Regions from separate parts of the Bradyrhizobium sp. CCGB12 genome, predicted to be linked through region 3. Evidence: predicted binding sites of a transcription regulator. Region 3 holds the regulator's gene; each other region holds the start of a gene.
What was found. Region 3 encodes LexA, which represses DNA repair genes until DNA is damaged. Its sites were predicted from a motif close to TGTTCNNNNTGTGTTCNG; they were not measured.
Positions count from the first base shown of each region.

Region 1: a site for LexA is predicted at 5,319-5,336, ahead of NLM27_RS35215 (helicase-related protein). Genes of this name have one in related genera too.
Region 2: a site for LexA is predicted at 4,206-4,223, ahead of NLM27_RS35980 (DNA recombination protein RmuC). Genes of this name have one in related genera too.

Region 1 is NZ_JANADO010000001.1:7,686,875-7,694,630, forward strand. Features, by position in the region: gene NLM27_RS35190 (hypothetical protein) at 1-450, opposite strand, end outside; gene NLM27_RS35195 (hypothetical protein) at 1,217-2,053, shown strand; gene NLM27_RS35200 (hypothetical protein) at 2,208-2,933, opposite strand; gene rpmB (50S ribosomal protein L28) at 3,142-3,453, opposite strand; gene NLM27_RS35210 (DUF3108 domain-containing protein) at 3,923-4,813, shown strand; gene NLM27_RS35215 (helicase-related protein) at 5,617-7,756, shown strand, end outside.
Region 2 is NZ_JANADO010000001.1:7,854,164-7,861,919, reverse strand. Features, by position in the region: gene dapE (succinyl-diaminopimelate desuccinylase) at 1-1,136, shown strand, start outside; gene NLM27_RS36000 (GIY-YIG nuclease family protein) at 1,272-1,607, opposite strand; gene truA (tRNA pseudouridine(38-40) synthase TruA) at 1,632-2,369, opposite strand; gene fmt (methionyl-tRNA formyltransferase) at 2,483-3,418, opposite strand; gene def (peptide deformylase) at 3,556-4,083, opposite strand; gene NLM27_RS35980 (DNA recombination protein RmuC) at 4,255-5,454, shown strand; gene NLM27_RS35975 (MFS transporter) at 5,633-6,997, shown strand; gene NLM27_RS35970 (hypothetical protein) at 7,120-7,557, opposite strand; gene recR (recombination mediator RecR) at 7,585-7,756, opposite strand, start outside.
Region 3 is NZ_JANADO010000001.1:2,446,441-2,454,196, reverse strand. Features, by position in the region: gene NLM27_RS11785 (S41 family peptidase) at 72-1,409, opposite strand; gene NLM27_RS11780 (alpha-hydroxy acid oxidase) at 1,705-2,838, shown strand; gene NLM27_RS11775 (HAD family phosphatase) at 2,854-3,480, shown strand; gene NLM27_RS11770 (hypothetical protein) at 3,645-3,839, shown strand; gene glp (gephyrin-like molybdotransferase Glp) at 4,069-5,280, shown strand; gene lexA (transcriptional repressor LexA) at 5,457-6,158, shown strand; gene NLM27_RS11755 (hypothetical protein) at 6,558-6,995, shown strand; gene NLM27_RS11750 (ComEC/Rec2 family competence protein) at 7,139-7,756, opposite strand, start outside.

The sequences.
Region 1 (7,756 bases), 5.2 Mb from region 3:
GGCGTGTCCCGCGATCGAGCCGCCAGGGCGGCGATCGGTCCGCAGCGCCGTCACTTCGTCTTCCAGTCGTGCCGCCCACGCATTGGCGGCCGTCGCCTCGGCGGCCGCCTGCATCAGCTCGGCGGCCAGGCGATCGGCCCGCTCTCGCTCGCGCTCGAACACCGCCCTGTAGGCGGTCGCGACTTCCTCGAGCCGCGCGATCTCCGCCTTGAAGACGTCGGTCTTGACGGCCTCGATCCTGGCCAGGGAGGCATCGATGGGGTCTGCCCGGCGGGCGCGTCGCGGGCGGGGCGTGTAGCGGAGCTCGGCGAGATCGATGCTCACCACGGCCTTGCCGTCGGCCGAGCGCGAGCGCGGCAAACCGCGACGCCTCGCCAGCGCCCGCGCGGCCTCGCGCGAGATTTTTAGCCGGGCACTGAGATCCGCATACGTCAACAACTCAACGCACATCGGCGCTTCTCCTGGAGCGAACCGGGACGGCATTTCGAGCTAATGATGGCTGGACGATTACCGCAGGCTAGGCTGCGTTGGTTAATGGACGGTTAACGGGCGAGGGGGGTTGTTTACGGATGCGGTCACGGCAGATGACGGGGTTCTTCGGCTCGGGATTTGTTGCCCGGTACTTGTGGATCGCGTGACAGGCCTGCGCGTTGGTTTTGTCCCCGTTGTTTGATGACTGTGTGTCCTCAAGTGTCTTGTAGGAAGAATCCTACTGTGCGTAGTGTGTACAAGAAATTCGGTAGGGCTACCGGGCGCGATTCGGGGCCTGCTGAATGCACAAAGACCGCCCGGGGTGGAAACCGGACGGTCCCTGCTCAAATGGTCCCCTAGGTCAGGGATCGCCAGTGGGGAGAGCCGGGTCTTCCGCCAAGTCGACCGGCTCCCCTCCACGTTGCGAATCGATTGGTGCCGAATCGCAGGCTGCATGGTGGCGTGCCCGGGTGGCGGAGTCCACGCCGGGACGACGAGTCCCGTGGGCAATCCCGCTTTTCCCCAAGCGCTGGTCGCATCTTGACAAGAAGCAGCAAGATCAGGACAGCGCGTCCCGCGACGATGTCTTGAAGCGCATCTCAAGATGAAGCCGAATCAGCCGGCCGCGAGGCTCGCAAAGAAGGCTAAGAAAAATCCGGCGAGTGATTAAGCTAATTCAACCTTTCCGATAGCCAAAGAGCAGGTCTCGCGCTTCAATGAGGTCGTAGGGGTTGGGGGTGGGTAGATGGCGGTTGCTGAGCCGAGTCTTCAGCTCCATTTGGAGCCGGACGAGCCAATTGAAATTTCAGAGCTTACCGGAGCGCTGGCGGCTATTGCGCGCCAATATCAGGCCTATGCCGTCGAGAACGAGCTAGCCACAAAGAATTCGGAGGCTCGGCTTCTGGTCTCGGCCGTGAAGCCGGGCAGTATTGATATCAACCTGGTGCCCGATTTGGTTTCCACGGTTGCGATGGCCGGCCCTCTATTGGCGCCTTTGATCGACAAGCTTGAGCTGATCGAGAAGTTCGGCAAACACCTAAAGTCGCTGATCGACCTCTTCTCAAAGAAAAGGGAAGCGACGGCAGGCGATAATATCTCTGTAAGAGATTGCGACGACGCAACAAGCATCGTTAAGCCCATCGCAAGCCACGGCGGATCGCAGACTTTCAATGTGATCAATGGACCGGTGACGGTCCAACTGTTGACGATCACAGCGCAGGAGGCCTCGTCGATTCTTGAAGCCGCAGCGCATGAAAAGGCTCTGTTGCAGAACCCCAAGGCGGAGGTTTTGCAGCGCGTCCCCATGGTGTGGAAGCGACTGGACCGGGATTCTGTCAAGTCTGCTGCAAAGACGACTCCGGATCGCGCTTTAATCGAGGAGATAGACGAGAAGCCGCACGCCGTTTTCTTTACCGACGAGATGAGCCATCTTAAAAAGCAAATGATTGGAGATGAAGATAACCCCTACCAAGCGATTTACTTTGTGGACGTTGTGATTTCGCGGTCGTCTGGGAAAGTCGTCTCCTACCGAGTGATAGGATACCACGGCAAGGAAGAATTAGAGGCGCTTCCGCCATCGTAAAAACTATCGCGCCATCTGCTTAGCCGACGTTGGCTTGGTTGTTCGCTTTGATCTTCATGGCTTCAATGTACGTTCGCTCAAAGCGTCAAGTGGCGTCGCGCGATAAAGAGATAGTTTCTTTGTCTTGCAATCCTTGCTCTTTGCGGAAGGCTCTCTAACGCAATCGATCAAATTCAAGTCCGTTGCCGCGCCACTGCGAGTCTCGCATCGCGCTCGCGATGAAGTCGTCGACTGAACTGCCGTGAATTGCGCTGCGTGGGTATTCTCCCGGAGGAGCCGCTCGCTCAATTGTCCAGGGGACCTGCAATTGAGTGAGCACGGTACGAGCGATCTTTAGGTCATCGTCCGAGTAACACAGAGCAATTGTCTTATCAGGAAGTTTCAGATCGCCGTGAATGAGAACTTCTATCATTGTGCACAGCGGCAAATGCTTTGCGAGCATGGACATCTTATCCTCATCGGTTCGAGCGACCGGGATTTGATGACCTAAATAGTAGCGCCCATTAGTTTTCGATTCGAGGACGCCTCGCTTTTTGCCGCGTCTGAGATTTCTCGTCATAGCGACGTTGAATCGGCAAAGGCTGAAGGCATTCGCTTCTATTGCCGCAACTGGAACGCGCAGCGCGATGTGAGGGAATCCGGCACCCAGCTTGGCCTTCAAAATGCGAGGTTGCGGATCGAGAGTCATGTGTACGTATGACCCAAAGCCCCGCGCGACGTCTTGGCGGCGAGACATGGATCGAAGATGTGTCGACTTAAAGCCGGCAGCGTCCAACGAAGGTTTGCTCAAAATCGCTCGCGAGCGAGCAATGAATGGCAAATAGTGCAACGGCGCATAGTGTTGAACGAATTCAACACCGCTAGCTGAAAGAGCTCCCATGTGAATCTTCTAAGTATCTACAAGCTAAAGTGGCGACTGAACCGCATCACACTATTTAGTAGAATGTCAACATCCGACGTCTACGAGCGAAAAGAATGTCGCAAAAACAAAAACGGCCGGATCTTCCGATCCGGCCGCAAACGCAACTCTACTGGCTAAGCCTACGCCACGCGACGCAACCTAGCCCCCGCCCAATTCCGAAAAATTCTTAGCTCGCCTTCTTCGCCGGCGCGGTCGTCGGGCCGACCTTCTTCTGGATGGCGCGCTTCAGCTCGAGGGCGCGCGGCGACAGGACGTCGGCGCTGGCCTTGAGCAGGAAGGCATCGAGGCCGCCATTGTGGTCGACGCTCTTCACCGCGTTGGTGGAGACGCGCAGGCGCACGTTGCGCTCCAGGGCTTCCGAGATGAACGTCACGTTGACGAGGTTCGGCAGGAAGCGACGCTTGGTCTTGATGTTGGAGTGGCTGACCTTGTGGCCGACGAGGGGGCCCTTGGCCGTCAGTTCGCAGCGGCGAGACATGGCAAAAATCCTTATCCTGGACCCCAACGATTTGCGGCCGCCATTCGGGGCGCCACGGGGGCAAATTCTCTGTCCTTGCAGGGAGCGGGCGGACGTATAGGGGGGAAGGGGCGGGTAGTCAAGGATTTGAGGCGAGTTTCGTGCCCGCCGCGGCGGTGGTGCGCACCCTCTCCCGCTTGCGGGAGAGGGTCGGGGAGAGGGTGCCTCCGCAGTGGGGCAGTCATTATCACCGGCGGTGCTTCCAGGGGGAGTCCCCTAGGGGAGAGAGCCCTCACCCGCGCTTTGCGCGACCTCTCCTGCAAGCGGGAGAGGTATGGGAGCCCGGGGCTCGCCCCAATCACGAAAACGGCAATGATCGGAACGCCTTACCATCACATAAAGGGCGTAATCGCCCCGGAAGAATCCGGTGGAGTTCCGCGCACGCGCGCTCCGACGCATTGCCTGCCGCCGATTTCGGCTTAAGTAACTTATGTTGGCGCCCCGATTGGAAAGCTTCGTGCCCATCTCGTCCCTCGTTTCGCCCCGGCGGCGCTCTGCCGGCCAGCTGGCCTTCGCGGCCCTGTGCGGGCTCGTCGTGGCGTGGGGCGCGGATCCCGTGGCGGCGCAGGGCAAGCTCGAGGCGCAATATGAGGCCTCGCTCGCGGGCATTCCCGTCGGCCGCGGCGCCTGGAACATCGACATCCAGGACGACGTGTTCGCGGCCGCGGCCTCCGGCGGCACCACGGGCATCCTCAAGTCGTTCACGGGCGGGTCCGGCACCGGCGCGAGCCAGGGGCGCATCGTCAACGGCGCGCTGGTTGCGACCGGCTACCGGGCCACCACCACCACCTCGAAGAAGACCGAAGAGATCCACATCACCCTCGACAAGGGCAATGTGAAGGAGTTCGGCATCGTGCCGGAGCCGCCGGTCGATCCCGATCGCATCGTCGTCACTGACGCGCATCGCCGCGGCGTCTGGGACCCCATGACGGCCTCGCTGCTGCGCGTGCCAGGCACCGGCGACCCCGTGTCGCCCGACGCCTGCCACAGCTCGGCGCCGGTGTTCGACGGCCGCATGCGCTACGACCTCAAGCTCGATTTCAAGCGCATGGAGACCGTCAAGGCCGAGAAGGGCTATCGCGGCCCGGTCGTGGTCTGCTCGCTCTATTTCGTCCCCGTCGCCGGCTACATCCCCGATCGCCCCGTGATCAAATACCTCGCCGCCCAGCGCAACATCGAGATCGCCTTCGCGCCTGTTGCGGGCACCCGCATCCTGGTCCCGTTCTGGCTGAAAGTGCCGACGCCCTTGGGGCCGGCCATGCTGGAAGCGACCAGCTTCATCACCTCCGCCCAGCCGCCAAGGGTGGCGAAGACGCAGTAGGCTTTTGCCGCGCGCGCCCCATCCTAACCGTCACCCTGAGGCGGCCGCTTCTTCAGCGGCCCTCGAAGGGCGACAGCCCGGCTGTCCCCGCAGGGAATTTCTGCGCGCGGCCGCATCCGGGCCGTCCATCCTTCGAGGCTCCCCACGCGACGCGTGCGCGTCGCATGGCTCGCACCTCAGGATGACGGAAGGGTTGTGTCGCGCGCCGGAATGACGGGTGGCGATTCGGCTGAATAAAAGTCAAATTATTTCAATAACTTACCTACTGTGCATGGGGTTGTTTTGGCACTTTTTGTTGTGATGGGCCGGCCATCCCTGAATCCATTTGACTCCTCCCCGATTCTGATTCGACTCGAAGCCATCCCCAGCTTTAAGAAACCCGTCCTCAAATCGTCGCTTGTACGGCCGCGCCAAACTCCATCTAGTGCGCAACCAAGACGAGTCCCGCGACATGTTGCGTGAACGGAACGGGACTCCAGGGGGAGTCAGCGATTCGGCCGCGATTCGTTCTAGAGTCGTTCCGAAGCTTAAGACCAACGGAAAAAGCGTCGCAAAGTGAGACAGTTGCGCGAAGTTTGGGGGGCTCTCTCTTCTCCCTCGCCCCGTTCTTACGGGGAGAGGGTGGGGTGAGGGGCTGCTTCCACGAATTCGGTGATGGTTGTGCCCGCGGAGAGCCCCCTCACCCGGCGCTTCGCGCCGACCTCTCCCCGCAAGCGGGGCGAGGTGACTTCCAAGCGCTTCGCGCCATCGCCCCAAAACGGCACTGACATTCGCCCAAATCGCCACTACCTAATCCCCCAGACATGGCCTTCTCTCCCTCCCCCTTCGCTTCCGAGCGCGCGCCCGGCGCTGGCGTCACCGCGGTGCTCGGGCCGACCAACACCGGCAAGACCCATCTCGCCATCGAGCGGATGCTGGCGCATCCCTCCGGCATGATCGGTCTGCCGCTGCGCCTGCTCGCGCGCGAGGTCTACAACAAGATCGCCGATCGCGCGGGGCCAGAGAGCGTCGCGCTTGTGACCGGCGAGGAGAAGATCAAGCCGAAGAACCCGCGCTATTGGGTTTCGACCGTCGAGGCGATGCCGCGTGACCTCGACGTCTCCTTCCTCGCCGTCGACGAGGTCCAGATCGCCTCCGACCTCGAGCGCGGCCACGTCTTCACCGACCGCATCCTCAACCGCCGCGGCCGCGACGAGACGCTGCTGCTGGGTGCCGCCACCATGCGCCCGATCATCGAGCGCCTCTTGCCGGGCGTGTCCATGATCACGCGGCCGCGCCTGTCGCAGCTCGAATTTGCCGGCGACCGCAAGATCACGCGCCAGCCGCGCCGCACCGCCATCGTCGCCTTCTCCGCCGACGAGGTCTACGCCATCGCCGAGCTGATCCGCCGCCAGCACGGCGGCGCTGCTGTTGTTCTGGGCTCGCTGTCGCCGCGCACCAGAAACGCACAAGTGGCGATGTTCCAGAACGGCGACGTCGATTATCTCGTCGCCACCGACGCCGTCGGCATGGGCCTCAATCTCGACGTCGACCACGTCGCCTTCGCCTCCGACCGCAAATTCGACGGCTACCAGTTCCGCCGGCTCACGCCGGCCGAATTCGCGCAGATCGCGGGCCGCGCGGGCCGCGCCACGCGCAACGGCACCTTCGGCACCACGGGCCGCTGCGCGCCGTTCGAGCCTGAGCTCGTCAACGCGCTGCAGAACCACACCTTCGATCCCGTGAAGGTGCTGCAATGGCGCAACACGAAGCTGGATTTCTCCTCGCTCGGCGCGCTCCAGGTGTCCTTGAACCTGGCCCCGGGCCACGAGGCGCTGACGCGCGCGCCTGTTGCCGAGGACATGCGCGTGCTCGATCACGCCGCCCGCGACGGCGAGGTGCGCGATGTCGCGCACGGCAAGGCGGCGGTGGAACGGCTGTGGGAGGCCTGTCAGGTCCCCGATTACCGAAAACTGTCGCCGGCCGCCCATGCCGAGCTCGTCACCACGCTCTACGGCTTCCTGATGCAGAAGGGATGCATTCCCGATTCCTGGTTTGCCGCCCAGGTCGACCAGGCCGACCGCATCGACGGCGATATCGACACGCTGTCGGCCCGGATCGCGCAGATTCGCACCTGGACCTTCGTCGCCAACCGCCCGGACTGGCTGAAAGACCCCGAACGCTGGCAGGGGATCGCGCGGGAGGTCGAAAATAAATTATCAGATGCGCTCCATGAACGCTTGACTGAGCGTTTCGTTGATCGCCGTACCAGTGTATTGATGCGCCGCCTGCGGGAGAACACGAGCTTGAATACTGAAATCGGCAAGACCGGCGAAGTCATCGTCGAAGGCCATGTCATCGGCCGCCTCGACGGCTTCACCTTTGCACCGGACGCGGCGGAAGCCGGCTCCGATGCGAAAGCCTTGCAGGCTGCAGCGCAAGCGGTGCTCGCCGGCGAGATCAACGCGCGCGCCGAAAAGCTCGGCAATGCGCCGGACGATCAGTTCGTGCTGACCTCGGAAGGCACCATCCGCTGGACCGGCGATGCCGTGGCGCGGCTGTCCGCCGCAGAGGAGGCGCTGCATCCGCGCATCCGCATCATCTCGGATGAGAGGCTGACCGGAGCGCCGCGTGAAAAAGTGCAGGCGCGGCTCGACCTCTGGCTCAAGACGCATATCGAAAAGCTGCTCGGGCCGATGTTCGAGCTCAGCAAGGCCGAGGATGTCACCGGCATCGCCCGCGGCATCGCCTATCAGCTGGTCGAGGCGCTCGGCGTGCTCGAGCGTCCCAAGATCGCGAACGAGCTGAAGGATCTCGACCAGCCCTCGCGCGCAGTCTTGCGCAAGTACGGCGTCCGCTTCGGCGCCTATCACATCTATTTCCCCGGCCTGCTCAAGCCCGCCGCGCGCGCGCTCGCCGCGCTGCTCTGGGCGCTGAAGCAGGACAATGTCGATCTCTCCTCGC
Region 2 (7,756 bases), 5.4 Mb from region 3:
TCATCCGCTGCCCCTCGGTAACCCCGGCCGACGCCGGTGCGCTCGGGGTGCTCGAAAAGATCCTCACCGCTGCCGGCTTCGTTTGCCATCGCGTGACGTTCGGCGAGGAAGGCACCGCCGACGTCGACAATCTCTATGCACGGATCGGCAGCGAGGGGCCGCACATCACCTTTGCCGGCCATACCGACGTGGTGCCGCCCGGTGACGAGAGCGCCTGGAGCGTCGGCGCGTTCTCCGGCGAGGTGAAGGACGGTGTCCTGCACGGCCGCGGCGCGGTCGACATGAAGGGCGGCATCGCCTGCTCGGTGGCAGCAGTGCTCGAGCATCTCGCCGCCAACGACGGCAAGCCCCGCGCGGACGGCAGCGGCTCGATTTCGTTCCTGATCACCGGGGACGAGGAAGACGTCTCCATCAACGGCACCATCAAGCTTCTGAAATGGGCCGCCGAGCGCGGCGAAAAGTTCGATCACTGCGTGCTCGGCGAGCCCTCCAACGTCGAGACGCTCGGCGACACCATCAAGGTCGGCCGCCGCGGCTCGCAATCCGGCACGCTGTATGTCGACGGCGTGCAGGGCCATGTCGCCTATCCGCATCGCGCCTCCAACCCGGTGCCGGATATTTCGCGGCTGATCGTGGCGATCAGCGACGAGCCGCTCGATCATGGCAGCGCGCAATTCCAGGCCTCCAATCTCGAATTCACCTCGGTCGACGTCGGCAACAAGGCCAGCAACGTCATCCCCGGCGAGGCCCGCGCAAAGTTCAACATCCGCTACAACGACAACCACACGCAAGCGTCCTTGCGCGAGCTGGTGGAGGCGCGCCTGGCAAAAGCCTGCGGCAATCGCATCAAGGCCCGCATCGTCTGGGAGCCCTCGAACTCGAACGTGTTCGTGACCAAGCCCGGCCCGTTCACCGATCTCGCGGTGTCCGCGATCGAGGAGGTGACGGGCCGCAAGCCGGAGCTGTCGACATCGGGCGGCACCTCGGATGCGCGCTTCATCTCCAGCTATTGCCCGGTGATCGAGTTCGGCCTGGTCGGCCAGACCATGCACCAGGTCGACGAGCGCGTGCCGGTGACGGATATGGAGAAGCTGACCAAGGTGTATCGCGGGATTTTAGCGCGGTATTTCGCTTGAGCCACTACTGCCGCTTTATTCTCCGCCGTCATGCCCGGGCTTGTCCCGGGCATCCACGTTCTTCGGCGCGTCTGGCAGATCGTGGATGGCCGGGACAAGCCCGGCCATGACGATGTGGCGAAAACTCGGCACGTCTTACTGGACGATCGTGTCATAGAGATCCTTCCATTCGGGATTGTCCCTGAGGATCAGCCTGACCTTCCATGTCCGTGACCAGTGCTTGATGTTGTGCTCGCGCTGGATCGCGGTTTGGATGTCTTCATAGCGCTCGAAATAGACGAGCAGCTTGACGCCGTACTTCTTGGTGAAGCCGGGCACGAGCCCATTTCGATGCTCGTAGATGCGGCGAATAATGTCACTCGTCACACCGACATACAAAATGCCGTTGGGCGCACTCGCAAGGATGTAGACCCATCCACCATGCATGATCGCATGTTGGCGCACGTGGATGGCCGGGACAAGCCCGGCCATGACGCCAGGGAGCGGCATCAGTTTCTAATAATTCACCTTCACCAGATAGAGCCCCTCCGGCGGGGCGACGATACCGCAGGCGGCGCGGTTGCGCGCGGCGAGTGCCGCGGAGAGATCGTCGGCGCTCCAGCGTCCCTCGCCGACCCAGACCAGCGAGCCCACCATCGAGCGCACCTGGCTGTGCAGGAACGAGCGCGCCGAGGTGAGGATCGTGATCTCGCGGCCGTCGCGCACGACGTCGAGCTGGTCGAGCGTCTTCTCCGGCGATTTGGCCTGGCACTCGGTATCGCGGAACGTCGTGAAATCGTGCTTGCCGAGCAGGCGTTGTGCCGCCGCATGCATCGCGTCGCTATCGAGCCGGCGCGGCACGCGCCAGGCGTGGCCGACGTCGAGGGCGAGATTGGCGCGGGTGTTGACGATGCGGTAGCGGTAATGGCGCTTGATGGCCGAGAAACGCGCCTCGAAGGTGTCAGGGACGATCTCGGCCTCGAGCACCGCGACCGGATGCGGCCGCAAATGCGCGTTCAGCCCGTCGCGAAAACGGTCCGGCGCAAACTGCTTGCCGATGTCGACATGCGCGACCTGGCCGAGCGCGTGCACGCCTGCGTCGGTGCGGCCGGCGCCATGCACCCGCGCATCCGCGCCGGTCATCGCCTTCACGGCCGTCTCCAGCGCGCCCTGCACCGAGGGCAGCGTCTCCTGCACCTGCCAGCCGCAGAAGGGCGCGCCGTCATATTCGATGGTGAGCTTGTAGCGGGGCATCGCTTCCGATTTTGTCCGGTGTCATTGCCGGGCTTGCCCCGGCAATCCATCGCCTGGGAAAGAGTTTTGTTTGAAGATGGATACGCGGGTCAAGCCCGTGCATGACGAGTTGGCTAGTTGAACCTCGCGCCCGCCTTCAGCGGCACGCCGCGCAGGAAGTCCGCAACCTGCATCCTGGCTTTGCCTTCGCGCTGGAGCTCCAGGATGCGGATCGCGCCGTCGCCGCAGGCGATGGTGAGGAGATCGTCGAGCACCTCGCCCGGCGCGCCGGTGCCCTTCGCCAGCTCGCAGCGCAGGATTTTCACACGCGCATTCTCGCTGACGCTTGCAAGCTCCGCCCAGGCGCCGGGGAACGGCGACAGGCCGTGGACGTGACGCAGCACCGCACGCGCGGGCTTGCTCCAATCGATCCGCGCCTCGGCCTTGTCGATCTTGGCCGCGTAAGTGACGCCGTCCTCGCCCTGCTTCCTGAGCTGGAGCCCGCCGCGATCGAGCGCGGCCATGGCGCGGACCATGAGATCGGCACCCAACCGGGAGAGACGGTCGTGCAGGTCGAGCGCGGTCATGCTGTCAGTGATCGCCAGACGTTCGGCCACGGCGACGTCGCCGGTGTCGAGGCCGACATCCATCTTCATCACCATCACGCCGCTCTCGGCATCACCGGCCATGATGGCGCGGTTGATCGGCGCGGCGCCGCGCCAGCGCGGCAACAGCGAAGCATGCAGATTGTAGCAACCGAGCCTGGGCGCATCGAGGATCGCCTGCGGCAGGATCATGCCATAGGCGACGACGACGGCGGCATCGGCATCGAAGGCGCGAAATTCGTCGAGCGCGTCCTGCGTCTTCAACGTCTTCGGCGTCAGCACGGGAACGCCGAGTTTTCGCGCCGCTTCCTCGACCGGGGTCGGCTGCAACTGCAGCCCGCGCCGCCCACCCGGCTTCGGCGCGCGGGTGTAGACGGCCACGATCTCGTGGCCGTGCGCGACCAGTTCGAGCAGCGTCGGCACGGAGAAATCGGGCGTGCCCATGAAGATCAGGCGGAGGGGCATGTGGCTGCGTTCGGTGAGAGTTCTGGTTCTCCGTCATGCCCGGGCTTGTCCCGGGCATCCACGGTCTTGGCGACAAAGCAAGCAAGGCGTGGATGGCCGGGTCAAGCCCGGCCATGACGACGTGAGAGAGCCGGGCCCTACTCGCCCGCGCGCTTGGCGGCCTTCTCGAACTTCTTCAACACGCGGTCGCGCTTGAGTTTTGACAGATAGTCGACGAACAGGACGCCGTTGAGATGGTCGATTTCGTGCTGGATGCAGGTGGCGTAGAGGCCTTCGGCGTCCTCCTCGTGCACCTTGCCGTCGAGGTCGGTGAAGCGCACGCGCACCTTCGCGGGACGCTCGACCTCCTCGTAATATTCGGGGATCGACAGGCAGCCCTCCTCGTAAACCGACAGTTCCTCGGACGAGGCGATGATCTCCGGGTTGATGAAGACGCGCGGAAGCGGCTTGGTCTCGCCGTCCTCGTCGCGTTTGGCGAGATCCATGGTGATCAGCCGCAGCGGCTGCGCGATCTGGATCGCAGCGAGGCCAATGCCGGGCGCGTCGTACATGGTCTCGAACATGTCGTCGGCAAGCTTGCGGATCTCCGGCGTGACCTTCTCGATCGGCTTGGAGACCAGACGCAGCTGCTTGTCGGGCAGGATGATGATTTCTCGTAGGGCCATGGCGGCGATTTAAGCCGCGCGCCGGATGCGGTCAATGCGGCCGGGAACCCCGTTAACCATTCGCTAACCATAAAACTTAGGGTTTCGTTAACCATAAAAATTAACGGGGCATTTACCATAAATGTTCGCTATTCGTTCGTGCGGCATGGCGAATCGGCTAGAAGGACAGGCATGAACGAGATCATCTTCATGGCTGGCGACTGGCCGGTGCGCACCATCGACGCGCTGATCGGCTTCGGCGCCCTCGTCCTCATCCTGCTGGTGGTGATCGCCGTCGTCATCGCCCGATCGGGACGGCGCGGCGCGGAACTCGCGATGGCGAATGCCATCCGCGCCGACGAGCTCGAGGAGCGGCTGAGCCAGGTGCTGCACGCCCAGAGCGAGGCCTCGGGCCGCGCCGATGCCATGACCCAGGCGCTGGCGGGACGCCAGGCCGAGATGGCGCGGGCGGTCAACGAGCGGCTGGATTCGGTGACGCACCGCGTCGGCCAGTCCATGGAACACTCGACCCGCAACACCATGGAGAGCCTGCGCGCGCTGCACGAGCGTCTCGGCATCATCGACAGCGCGCACAAGAACCTCACCGACCTCACCACGCAGGTCACCACCTTGCGCGACGTGCTCGCCAACAAGCAGTCGCGCGGCGCCTTCGGCCAGGCGCGGATGGAGGCGATCGTCCAGGACGGACTACCGAAAGGCTCGTACGAGTTCCAGTTCACGCTCTCGACTGGAAAACGGCCGGACTGCGTCGTGTTCCTACCCGACCAGCGCCCGCTCTGCATCGACGCGAAATTTCCACTCGAAGCGATGACCGCGCTGCACGACGCCCGCACCGACGAGGAGCGGCGCGTGGCCACCCAGCGGCTGCGCGGCGACGTGATGAAGCATGTCAGTGACATCGCCGAAAAATATCTCGTTACCGGCGAGACCCAGGAGATGGCGCTGATGTTCGTGCCGTCGGAATCGGTCTATGCCGAGATCCATGACGGTTTCGACGACGTGATCCAGAAGGCCTATCGCGCGCGCGTCGTGCTGGTGTCGCCCTCGCTGCTGATGCTCGCGATCCAGGTGATGCAGCAGATCATGAAGGACGCGCGCATGCGCGATGCCGCCGACCAGATCCAGACTGAAGTGATCAAGCTCGGCGACGACCTCGGCCGCCTGCGCGACCGCGTGTTGAAATTGCAGAAGCACTTTGCCGACGCGAACGAGGACGTCCGCCAGATCCTGATCTCCGCCGACAAGATCGAGAAGCGCGCGGGGCGGATCGAGGAGCTCGATTTCAGCAAGAGCGATGCGGCGGAAGCCCCACGGCTGGTGGCGACTGCAGCGCCGGAGCTGTTCCCAAGGAAGCTCCAGGCGGGGGAGTGACTTGCTTACCTCTCCCCGCTTGCGGGGAGAGGTCGGATCGCTCTTGCGATCCGGGTGAGGGGGCACAAGTCTCACGACCACCTCCCGTGTGGAGAGAGGCCCCTCACCCCACCCTCTCCCCGTAAGAACGGGGAGAGGGAGACGAGGCATCACGGCCAGAATCTGCTAACACCTCCCCATGACCGCACCCGACGCGACCTCCTCCGCCGCGACTTCCTCTCCTGCGCCCTCCTGGCGCGACAGCCTTGCCGTTTACCTGCAACCGCGGGTGCTGATCGTGCTGTTCCTCGGCTTCTCTTCCGGGCTGCCGCTGGCGCTGTCGGGCTCGACGCTGCTGGTGTGGATGCGGGAGGCCGGGGTCGACCTCAAGACCATCGGACTGTTTGCGCTGGTGGGTACGCCCTACACGCTGAAATTCCTGTGGGCGCCGCTGGTGGATGCGATGCATGTGCCGCTGTTCACCCGCGCCTTCGGGCGGCGGCGCGGCTGGCTGTTGTTCTCCCAGCTGTTGCTGATCATCGCGATCCTGCTGCTGGCCCTTACCGACCCCGCGCGCTCGCCGTTCTATGTCGCGCTCGGCGCGCTCCTGGTCGCCACGACGTCCTCGACCCAGGACATCGTGGTCGATGCCTTCCGCGTCGAGAGCCTGCCCGAGAGCGAGCAGGCCGCCGGCATGGCGGCTTACGTCGCGGCCTATCGCATCGGCATGCTGGTCTCGACCGCGGGCGCGCTGTTCATCGTCTCGGGTTTCGAGGACACCGGCATTGCGCGCCAATCGGCGTGGATGTGGGGCTATGTCGTGATGGCGGCGATGGTGCTGATCGGGACGATCACGGCACTCGTCGCAACCGAGCCCGAGCAATCGGTGCGGGCGGAAGCCGCGACGCAAACCGAGACCGCGTTCACGCGCGTGCTGCATGCGGCGATCGGCGCCTTCTCGGAATTCCTGTCGCGCAAGGATGCGCTGGCGGCGCTTGCCTTCGTGGTGCTGTTCAAGTTCACCGATGCTTTCTCCGGCACGATGACGGCGCCGTTCGTGATCGACCTCGGCTTCTCCCGCAACGACTATGCGGCGATCGTGAAGGGCGTCGGCCTCGCCGCGACGCTGATCGGCGGATTTGCCGGTGGCTTCGTCGCTCGGCGCTATCCGCTCGCGACCAGCCTCTGGATCGGCGGCGTGGTGCAGGCTCTCGCCAACCTGTCGTTCTCGTGGCTGGCGTTCGTCGGCACCAGCCAATGGGCGCTCGCCTTCGCCATCACGGCCGAGAACTTCACCAGCGCCATCGGCACCGTGATCTTCGTCGCCTATCTCTCCGCCCTGTGCCAGAATCCGCTGCACACGGCGACGCAATACGCGCTGCTCACCGCGCTTGCGGCGGTGGGGCGGACATATCTCTCGTCGGGTGCGGGCTTCGTGGCAGATACGACCGGCTGGGCGCTGTTCTTCGTGATATGTGTGCTGGTGGCGATCCCGAGCCTGATGCTGCTGGCCTGGTTGCAGAAGCGCGGGCACTTCGAGGCGCTGGGGCCGGTGCGGGTTTAGTCGACGCTCTCTCCTTCGTCATTGCGAGGAGCTCTTGCGACGAAGCAATCCAGATTGTTTCCGCGGCGACAGTCTGGATTGCTTCGCTTCGCTCGCAATGACGGCCGAGAGAGCGTCGCCCCCTACTGCTTCTTGATCAAGCTCCACTTGGTGATCACGGCCTCGCTCATCTGGCCGGCATCGCTGGCGCAGGCGATCTCGTCGACCTTGACCGAGATCTCCTTGCCGACGAACGATTTCAGCTGCGTGGCCTGCGCGTCGCTGGAGGTGACGAGCTGGAAGGTTTCGGGGCCGGTCTCGAGATTGCACAGCCCGTTCGGCGGCGGCAGGCGGCGCGGCTCGGACGTGATCTGGTAGGTCGCGACGCGCTTGCCGTTCTTGACGTCGCGCACCTTCATCGCGTTCAACTCGCCCGACAGCACGTCGCCGGTGTTGATCGGCTTGCCGGGCTTGGACGGCGGCGGCGTCTCGTCGCCCTGCTGCGCGGAGATGGCCGGTGTCCCCAGCAGCAGCAGCATGGTCGCGACCAAAGCCAAGCGTGTGGCGAAAAGTTTCGTCATGTCGTCCGTTCCGTAAAGTCTGGATGGCTAGAACAGGGTGCGCTGCCGCATCGCAGCCGATAGCGTACCTTCATCGAGATAATCAAGCTCGCCGCCGACGGGAACCCCATGGGCAAGCCGCGTCACTTTCACATTGGCGTCCTGAAGCAGGTCAGTGATGTAATGTGCCGTGGTCTGGCCGTCCACCGTCGCATTGAGC
Region 3 (7,756 bases):
GCATCCTCAAACGAAATCGCCCGGGAGCGGTCATCCACTCCCGGGCGATCGATGTCTCGAAATCGTAAGGCTCAGTTCGGCACCGCCGCCTTCGGCGCGGGCTTGGCGGCAACCGCATTCGCGGTGACGCCGTGCAGGAAGTCGAAAGCCGCATGCAGAGCCTTGTCGTCCTCCTCCTTCGGCGGGACGTAGGACTGCGAGCCGGTCTGCTCGGTACCGTCGGCGGCGGACAGATGCCCGCGCATCTGGGATTCCGCGATAGTATCCATCCGGCCCTTCAGCTCCGGCGGCACGTCCTGGAGGATCTCGATATCGGGCGCGACGCCCTGGGCCTGGATCGAGCGGCCCGACGGGGTGTAATAGCGCGCCGTGGTCAGCGCCAGCGCGCCATTGCCGGCGCCGAGCGGAATGATGGTCTGCACCGAGCCCTTGCCGAACGAACGCGTGCCGATCAGCGTGGCGCGCTTATGGTCATGCAGCGCGCCGGAGACGATCTCGGAGGCCGAGGCCGAACCGCCGTTGATCAGCACCACCAGCGGCTTGCCCTTGGTGAGGTCACCGCCATGGGCCGTGAAACGCTGGGTCTCTTCCGGATTGCGGCCGCGGGTCGAGACGACTTCACCACGCTGCAGGAACGCGCTCGAGACCGACACGGCCTGGTCGAGCAGTCCGCCCGGATTGTTACGCAGGTCCACCACGTAGCCCGCGAGCTTCTCCTGCGGCACGTCCTTGGTGATCGAGGCGATCGCCTTCTTCAGGCCGTCCGTGGTCTGCTCGTTGAACGAGGTGATCCGGATATAGCCGATGTCGCCGTTCTCGACGTGGAAGCGCACCGGGCGCACGTGGATGATCTCGCGCGTGATCGCGACATCGAGCGGCGCGTCGGCGCCCTTGCGCACGATGGTGAGCTTGGTCTTGGTATCGACCGGGCCCTTCATCTTGTTGACGGCCTGCTCGAGCGTCATGCCCTGCACGGCCTCGCCGTCGATCTTGCTGATGAGGTCGCCGGACATGATGCCGGCCTTCGAGGCCGGCGTGTCGTCGATCGGCGAGACGACCTTGACGAGGCCGTCCTCCATCGTGACCTCGATGCCGAGCCCGCCGAACTCGCCGGAGGTGGTCTCCTGCATCTCGGTCCAGGCCTTGGCATTCATGTAGCGCGAATGCGGATCGAGCGAGGTCACCATGCCCGTGATCGCGCCTTCGATCAGCTTGGCATTGTCGGGCTTCTCGACATAGCTCGCCTTCACGCGCTCGAACACGGCGCCGAACAAGTTGAGCTGGGAATAGGCATCATCCGCGCTCGCCGCCGCCCGCGCCGCCCATACGCCGCCGTGGGGACTGGCTACCAGAAGGGTCAGACACGCTCCCGTGAGCGCGCCCAGGGGGAACAGCAGGTTTTTCCGCATGGATGAGGTAGCCTTTTTTGCTGGGGGCTTTGGAGCCGCCATGCAAATGGCGATCCAGCCCGTGTCTCACAATACCATTCTGGTTTCTTCAAGGCCGGGATGCCACGCCGGCGGGCACATTGAAGAAATCCCTTCGCCTTGGCCTAAACTTTTGGCAACGTTCCGAAACCGCTTTGCGCTCGGCGGACATCGGTCGGCCGCCCACGCCTCGCAGCTATGCGATTTTAGGATGGTTTTGGAGGGCCGGACGCGATAGGCGATGACGATAAGACTTCAAATTCTCGGGAGGACAACAATGAACGACGCGCCCCGCATCCGGCCGGAAAGGAACGTCGAACTCGGCGCCAGCAACGAGCCGTTCCAGAACCTGCACGAATTCATCCGGAAGGCGCGCGCCAACCTCAACCAGAATGCCTGGGACTACATCGTCGGCGCTGCCGAAACCGAGACCACGATGCGCCGCAACCGCATGGCACTGGACGAGATCGCCTTCCGCCCGCGCGTGCTGCGGGACGTTCGCAAGGTCGATGGCTCCGTCGAGCAGCTCGGCCGCAGGATGCGTCTGCCGGTGGTGCTTGCCCCCGTCGGTGCGCTGGAGATCTTCGATCCCGATGGCGCAGCCAGCGTGGCGCGCGCCGCCGGCACCTTTGGTGCGGCACACATGCTGAGCTCGGTCTCGGATCCCGGCCTGGAGAAGACCGCGGAGGCCGCGCCCGATGCGCTGCGGCTCTATCAGCTCTATGTCCGCGGCGACGACGCCTTCGTCGCGGATGTGGTCAGCCGAAGCGAGAAGAACGGCTACGGCGCGTTCTGCCTGACCGTCGACACCGCCCATTACAGCCGTCGTGAACGCGACATCGCCAAGCGCTACGTTCGCGAGAGCCGCCTGCGCGCGACCGGCGGCGACTACCAGAAGGGCCTGGAATGGCGGACGGTGAAGATGATCAAGGACAAGTTCAGGATTCCGCTGATCATCAAGGGCATCGCCACCGCCGAGGACGCCCAGATCGCGATCGATCACGGTGTCGACTGGATCTACGTCTCCAACCATGGCGGCCGTCAGCTCGATCATGGCCGCGGCGCCATGCATGTGCTGCCTGAAATCGTCGAGGCCGTGAAGGGCCGCGCCAAGATCATGGTCGATGGCGGCTTCTGCCGCGGCACCGACATCGTCAAGGCCATCGCGGCGGGCGCCGACCTGGTCGGCATCGGCCGACTGCAATGCTGGGCACTGGCGGCGGCCGGCGAAGCCGGCGTGCTGCGCATGCTGGAGCTGCTGGAGGATGAAGTGCTGCGCTGCCTCGGCCTGTTGGGTGCCACCTCGTTCGCCGAGGTCGACAAGTCCTGCCTGCATCAGGCGACCGCAACCAATGCGCCGAGCGTGTTCAGCGCCTTCCCGCTGTTCGACCACGACCCATATCGCTACTGAAATGAAAAGGACACAATGACCTCGCTCTGTCCCGGCAGCGCCGACGCGCTCCTGTTCGATCTCGGACGCGTGGTGCTCGACATCGATTTCTCCAAGGCGATCGCCTGCTGGGCGGGACATGCCGGCTGCGAGCCCGACGCGATCGTCACGCGCTATGTGCGTGATAGCGAGGCCTACCGGCTGCATGAGGTCGGCAGGATCAGCGACGAGGATTATTTCCAGTCGCTGCGTTCATCGCTCGGGATCGGCATTTCCGATGCGCAGTTTCTGGAGGGCTGGAACGCGATCTTCGCCGGCGAGATGCCTGATATCGCCGAGCTGCTGCCTCGCGCGGCAAAGCAGATGCCGCTCTATGCCTTCTCCAACACCAACCGGCCGCATATCGACTATTTCTCGAAGGAATATGCCGGCGTGCTCGGGCATTTCCGCGAGCTCTATCTGTCGTCCAGCATCGGCCTGCGCAAACCGGACGCGGCGGCGTTCGACCATGTCGTGGCGGCGATTGGCGTGCCGGCTGGCCGAATCGTGTTCTTCGACGACCTTGCCGAGAACGTCGAAGGGGCGCGGGCATGCGGCCTGACTGCCGTGCACGTGACATCGCCGACGGACGTCGGGAGCGCGCTCAAGGCGCTGGGGATTTGATCCGTCAGCGGACCCAAGCGACATCCGACCGGTCGCCTGCGGAACTACTTCGCAGGGGGCAAGGAACCAAAGCCCTTTGTGCATTTTTATACAAAGTTCCGGGAACGAATGCCCCGCCTCAGGACTCATGAGTCCGTTGGGAATTCTACATCGGACTTATCGTCGTGCTGGGCAAAACCTACCTCACCAAGCAGGCCTCTCTGCTGATGAAATACGCCAGAACCACCTCGGATTCTGATCTTTCCGCCAGGCTGATCAGCAAGGCGGCGGACCTGAAATCGCAGGCCGACCCGCTGCCCGACAGGGATCAGGGTCCCCAGGCCCCGGACGTCAGTCCGGGCGGGCCGAGGCGGAGTTGACCAATGCTGGCCGTGGCGCTCGTTCTTCTCGTTCTCGCCATGGCCATCCTCGTACCGGTCTGTCTCGCCTTCCGGATCATGCCGCGGCGAATTTGAGCCGCGCCTCACAATGCAAGTTTCAAGAGGTTGGATGAATTATCCTGCCTCGGCGCTTTTTGCCTCTGCGCGCGCGCTCGGCTAGAACTCTTGCCGCCAATTGCCCGAGCATGCCCAGCAGGAGTCTTCACCCTTGGCCCTCATGCCAGTTTCTGACGCGCTTGCCGCGGTGCTGGCGGGTGCGGAGCCGCTGCCTGACGAGATGATCGCGCTCGCTGAAGCCTTCCACCGTGTGCTCGCGCACGACGTCGCGGCGCGGCGCACGCAACCACCGGAAGCTATGTCGGCGATGGATGGCTATGCCGTGCGCGCGGCCGACGCGGCGACCATTGATTCCAAGCTGACGGTGATCGGCGAGGTTGGGGCGGGCCGGCCGTTTGCCGGGGCGGTCGGCGGCGGCGAAGCGGTACGGATCTTCACCGGCGGCGTGGTCCCCGATGGCGCGGACGCGGTCGTGATCCAGGAGGACACGGTTGCCGACGGCAAGCGCATCACGGTCAAGGAAGCCGCAATTGCCGGTCGGCACATCCGCCCCGCCGGCGTCGACTTCTCCGAAGGCGATGTGCTCCTGCGCAAGGGATCCCGCCTCACCGAGCGCGATCTCGCGCTCGCCGCCGCCATGAATCACCCGCAGCTTGCCGTCTGCCGCCGTCCAAAGGTCGCGATCCTCGCCACCGGCGACGAACTGGTGATGCCGGGCACCACGCCCGGCCACGGCCAGATCGTCTATTCCAACGGCTACGCCCTGCACGCGCTCGCCCGCAGCGAGGGTGCCGATACCATCGACCTCGGCATTGCCGCCGATACGCTGGAGGCCACCACCGCTGGCATCCGCCGCGCCCGCGAGGGCGGCGCCGACATCCTGATCACGACCGGCGGCGCATCGGTCGGCGACCACGATCTGGTCCAGCAGGCGCTCCGGGACGAAGGCATCTCGATGGCGTTCTGGAAGATTGCGATGCGCCCGGGCAAGCCGATGATGCACGGGCGGCTGGGGACGATGCGGGTGATCGGCCTGCCTGGCAATCCCGTGTCATCCTATGTGTGCGCCTTCCTGTTCATGGTGCCGCTGATTCGCGCCTTGTCAGGCCGATCCGTGATTCACCACCGCCATGAGCGGGCAGTGCTCGGCCGCGCTGTGGATGCAAACGATATGCGCGCGGATTATCTTCGCGCGCGTCTGGAAGAGCGCGACGACGGCACGCTTGTCGCGCTTCCCGTGCACCATCAAGATTCCTCGCTGCTGGCGAATCTCGCTGCGGCACAGGCACTTCTCGTGCGCATGCCATTCGCGCCCAAGGCCGAAGCCGGCACGCCTTGCGAGGTGTTGCGCCTGCCCGTCTGAACGCGTCGACCACACGCGCTCCGCGAACTTTGTCGCGTTCACGGTAAATTAAGCAGTTGCGGAACATGTATCGAACATATAGTGTCCGTTCATGATTTGTTTCGAGCATGTAGCGGCTTATCGCTGAATTCAGCGTCTCGGAATCGAACGACATCAACCGGGGGATTTTGGTCGAGATGTTAACGCGCAAACAGTACGAGCTCCTGCGGTTCATCAGCGAGCGACTTAAGGAAAGCGGCGTGCCGCCCTCGTTCGACGAGATGAAGGATGCGCTCGACCTGCGCTCGAAATCGGGCATCCATCGCCTGATCACCGCGCTCGAGGAGCGCGGCTTCATCCGCCGCCTGCCCAACCGCGCCCGCGCCATCGAGGTGATCAAGCTGCCCGAGCTTCAGGCCGCCGCCGGCAACCGCCGCGGCTTCACGCCGAGCGTCATCGAGGGCAACCTTGGCAAGGTGCGCGCGACCTCCAGCCCGCCCGCGGACGAGGGTGAGCGCCCCGTTGCGGTGCCGGTGATGGGCCGCATCGCGGCCGGTACGCCGATCGAAGCGCTGCAGACCCGCAGCCATACCATCAGCGTACCGCCCGACATGCTCGGCTCGGGTGAACATTACGCGCTCGAAGTGCGCGGCGACTCGATGGTCGAGGCCGGCATCCTCGACGGCGACATGGCGCTGATCCAGCGCAACGAGAGCGCCGATACCGGCGACATCGTGGTGGCTCTGATCGACGACGAGGAAGCGACGCTCAAGCGCTTCCGCCGCCGCGGCGCCTCGATCGCGCTCGAGCCCGCCAACGCCGCCTACGAGGTGCGCATCCTGCCACCTAACCGGGTGAAGATTCAGGGCAAGCTGATCGGGCTGTACCGCAAGTACTGAGACGACCAGCGGTCATTCGATACCAACGATTCCGATTGGACCGGACGGGTTGTCCGGTCCGGCGGGGTGGTCTTTGTGGTGTAGCTTAGATCGTCCGGCCCCTCGGCAGCGCAACATCCGCAGCGTGTCGCCGCCAAGCACTCACAAGCTCCGCAGCCTCGAGGAATCGAGGAAACAAACGATGTGTCGGCGCCCGCGGGCCGCTGTCGCTCGCACTCGCCAAATGCATTGATGCGGGCTTTGTTCCCAATAGATTCGAAAAAATAATTTGATCGCATCTCGCGGACACCAGCCGCAGATTCGCCCACAACCAAGCAGAGCGTTGTATGCTTCCACTCTGATAGAGGCTTGTGCCTCAGAAAGAGGCGCGGGTCGCTATCTTCGAATGAGGAGCACCCGATGTGTGACTACAGCCTGCATGCCGTTGCATCGCGCCCCGCTGAAGTCGGCGAGACGATCGTGTCGACAACGTTCCGCGGCACCTCGACGCGCGGATTTGCTTCCGCGGCCGATCCGACCGTGGCCGTCTGTTTGCTGCCAGGAACGGAGCTCGCCTTCGCCGACAACGTCCGTTACGACAATCGCTGGATCTGGACGCGCACCATCAACTCGCGCGTCGGAAAGTTCGGCAAGATCGATCCGCACATTCCCGATCGCCATCATGACGCGATCGAATTTCCCGACGGCAAGTACGTGCTGGTGACGCAGCTCGTCGAAGGCCAGCGCGCAACCGTGCTGCAATTGCCGGTGACCCAGCCGGTCAGCGAGCGCGAACACAAGCCGCAGATCATCGCCGACAGTCGGCCGAGCACGACACGTCGCCTGCCGATCGACTGATACGCGGTCGCCGGCCGCTCAGGTCGGGCTTGGATGAAATGCCATCGCCGGCCGTAGCCGGCGAGATGGTATGGTTCGTGTGTTGCGAAATTGCGGTCTGGACCCGGACCAACTCCTCGCAGACCAACTCCTCGCATTTGTCATCAATCGTCGGCCTGCAGGTCGGCCTCCGCCGGCGTTGCGTCCCGGTTGCGGGGTGCGGCCGTCTTCGGCGCAATGCTGCCACCGAAATCACCTTCGCCGGCGCCGGCCGGCAGCCAGGGCCGGCTCGTGCCTCTCACCCTCACCGCCTGAACCGCAAAACCGTCACCGCGCTGCGTCAACGCCAGCGCGCCTTGGCTCGTGAGACGCTGCCGATCGATCACCATCGCCGCGCAATCGGGCGGCGCGGGCCGCGCCGTGACCACCAGCGCGGCGCGGCTGCAATCATCAGCCAGCGCATCGATGCGCAGGGACAGCGCGACCAACCTCCCGTCGGCGAGCGGCGCCACACAGCCGGCCTCGTCGCACGACACGCTGTCGGCGAGCGAGCTACTCGCGGCATCGCGCGGATCGGCATCGGCGGCCAACCATTCCTTGAGCAGAAAGCCGTCCTTGCTCGCGCGGATCACATGAAGGTGCCCATCCCTGCTACGCACGGCGACGCTCGCGCCGTCCCCGGCAATCAGGATATCGGGTTGCCGCACCGACATCCCCCAGGCGATGGAAGCCAGCAGCAGCAGCGCACCGGACCAGCGCAGAGGCGTGCGCAACAAGCCCAT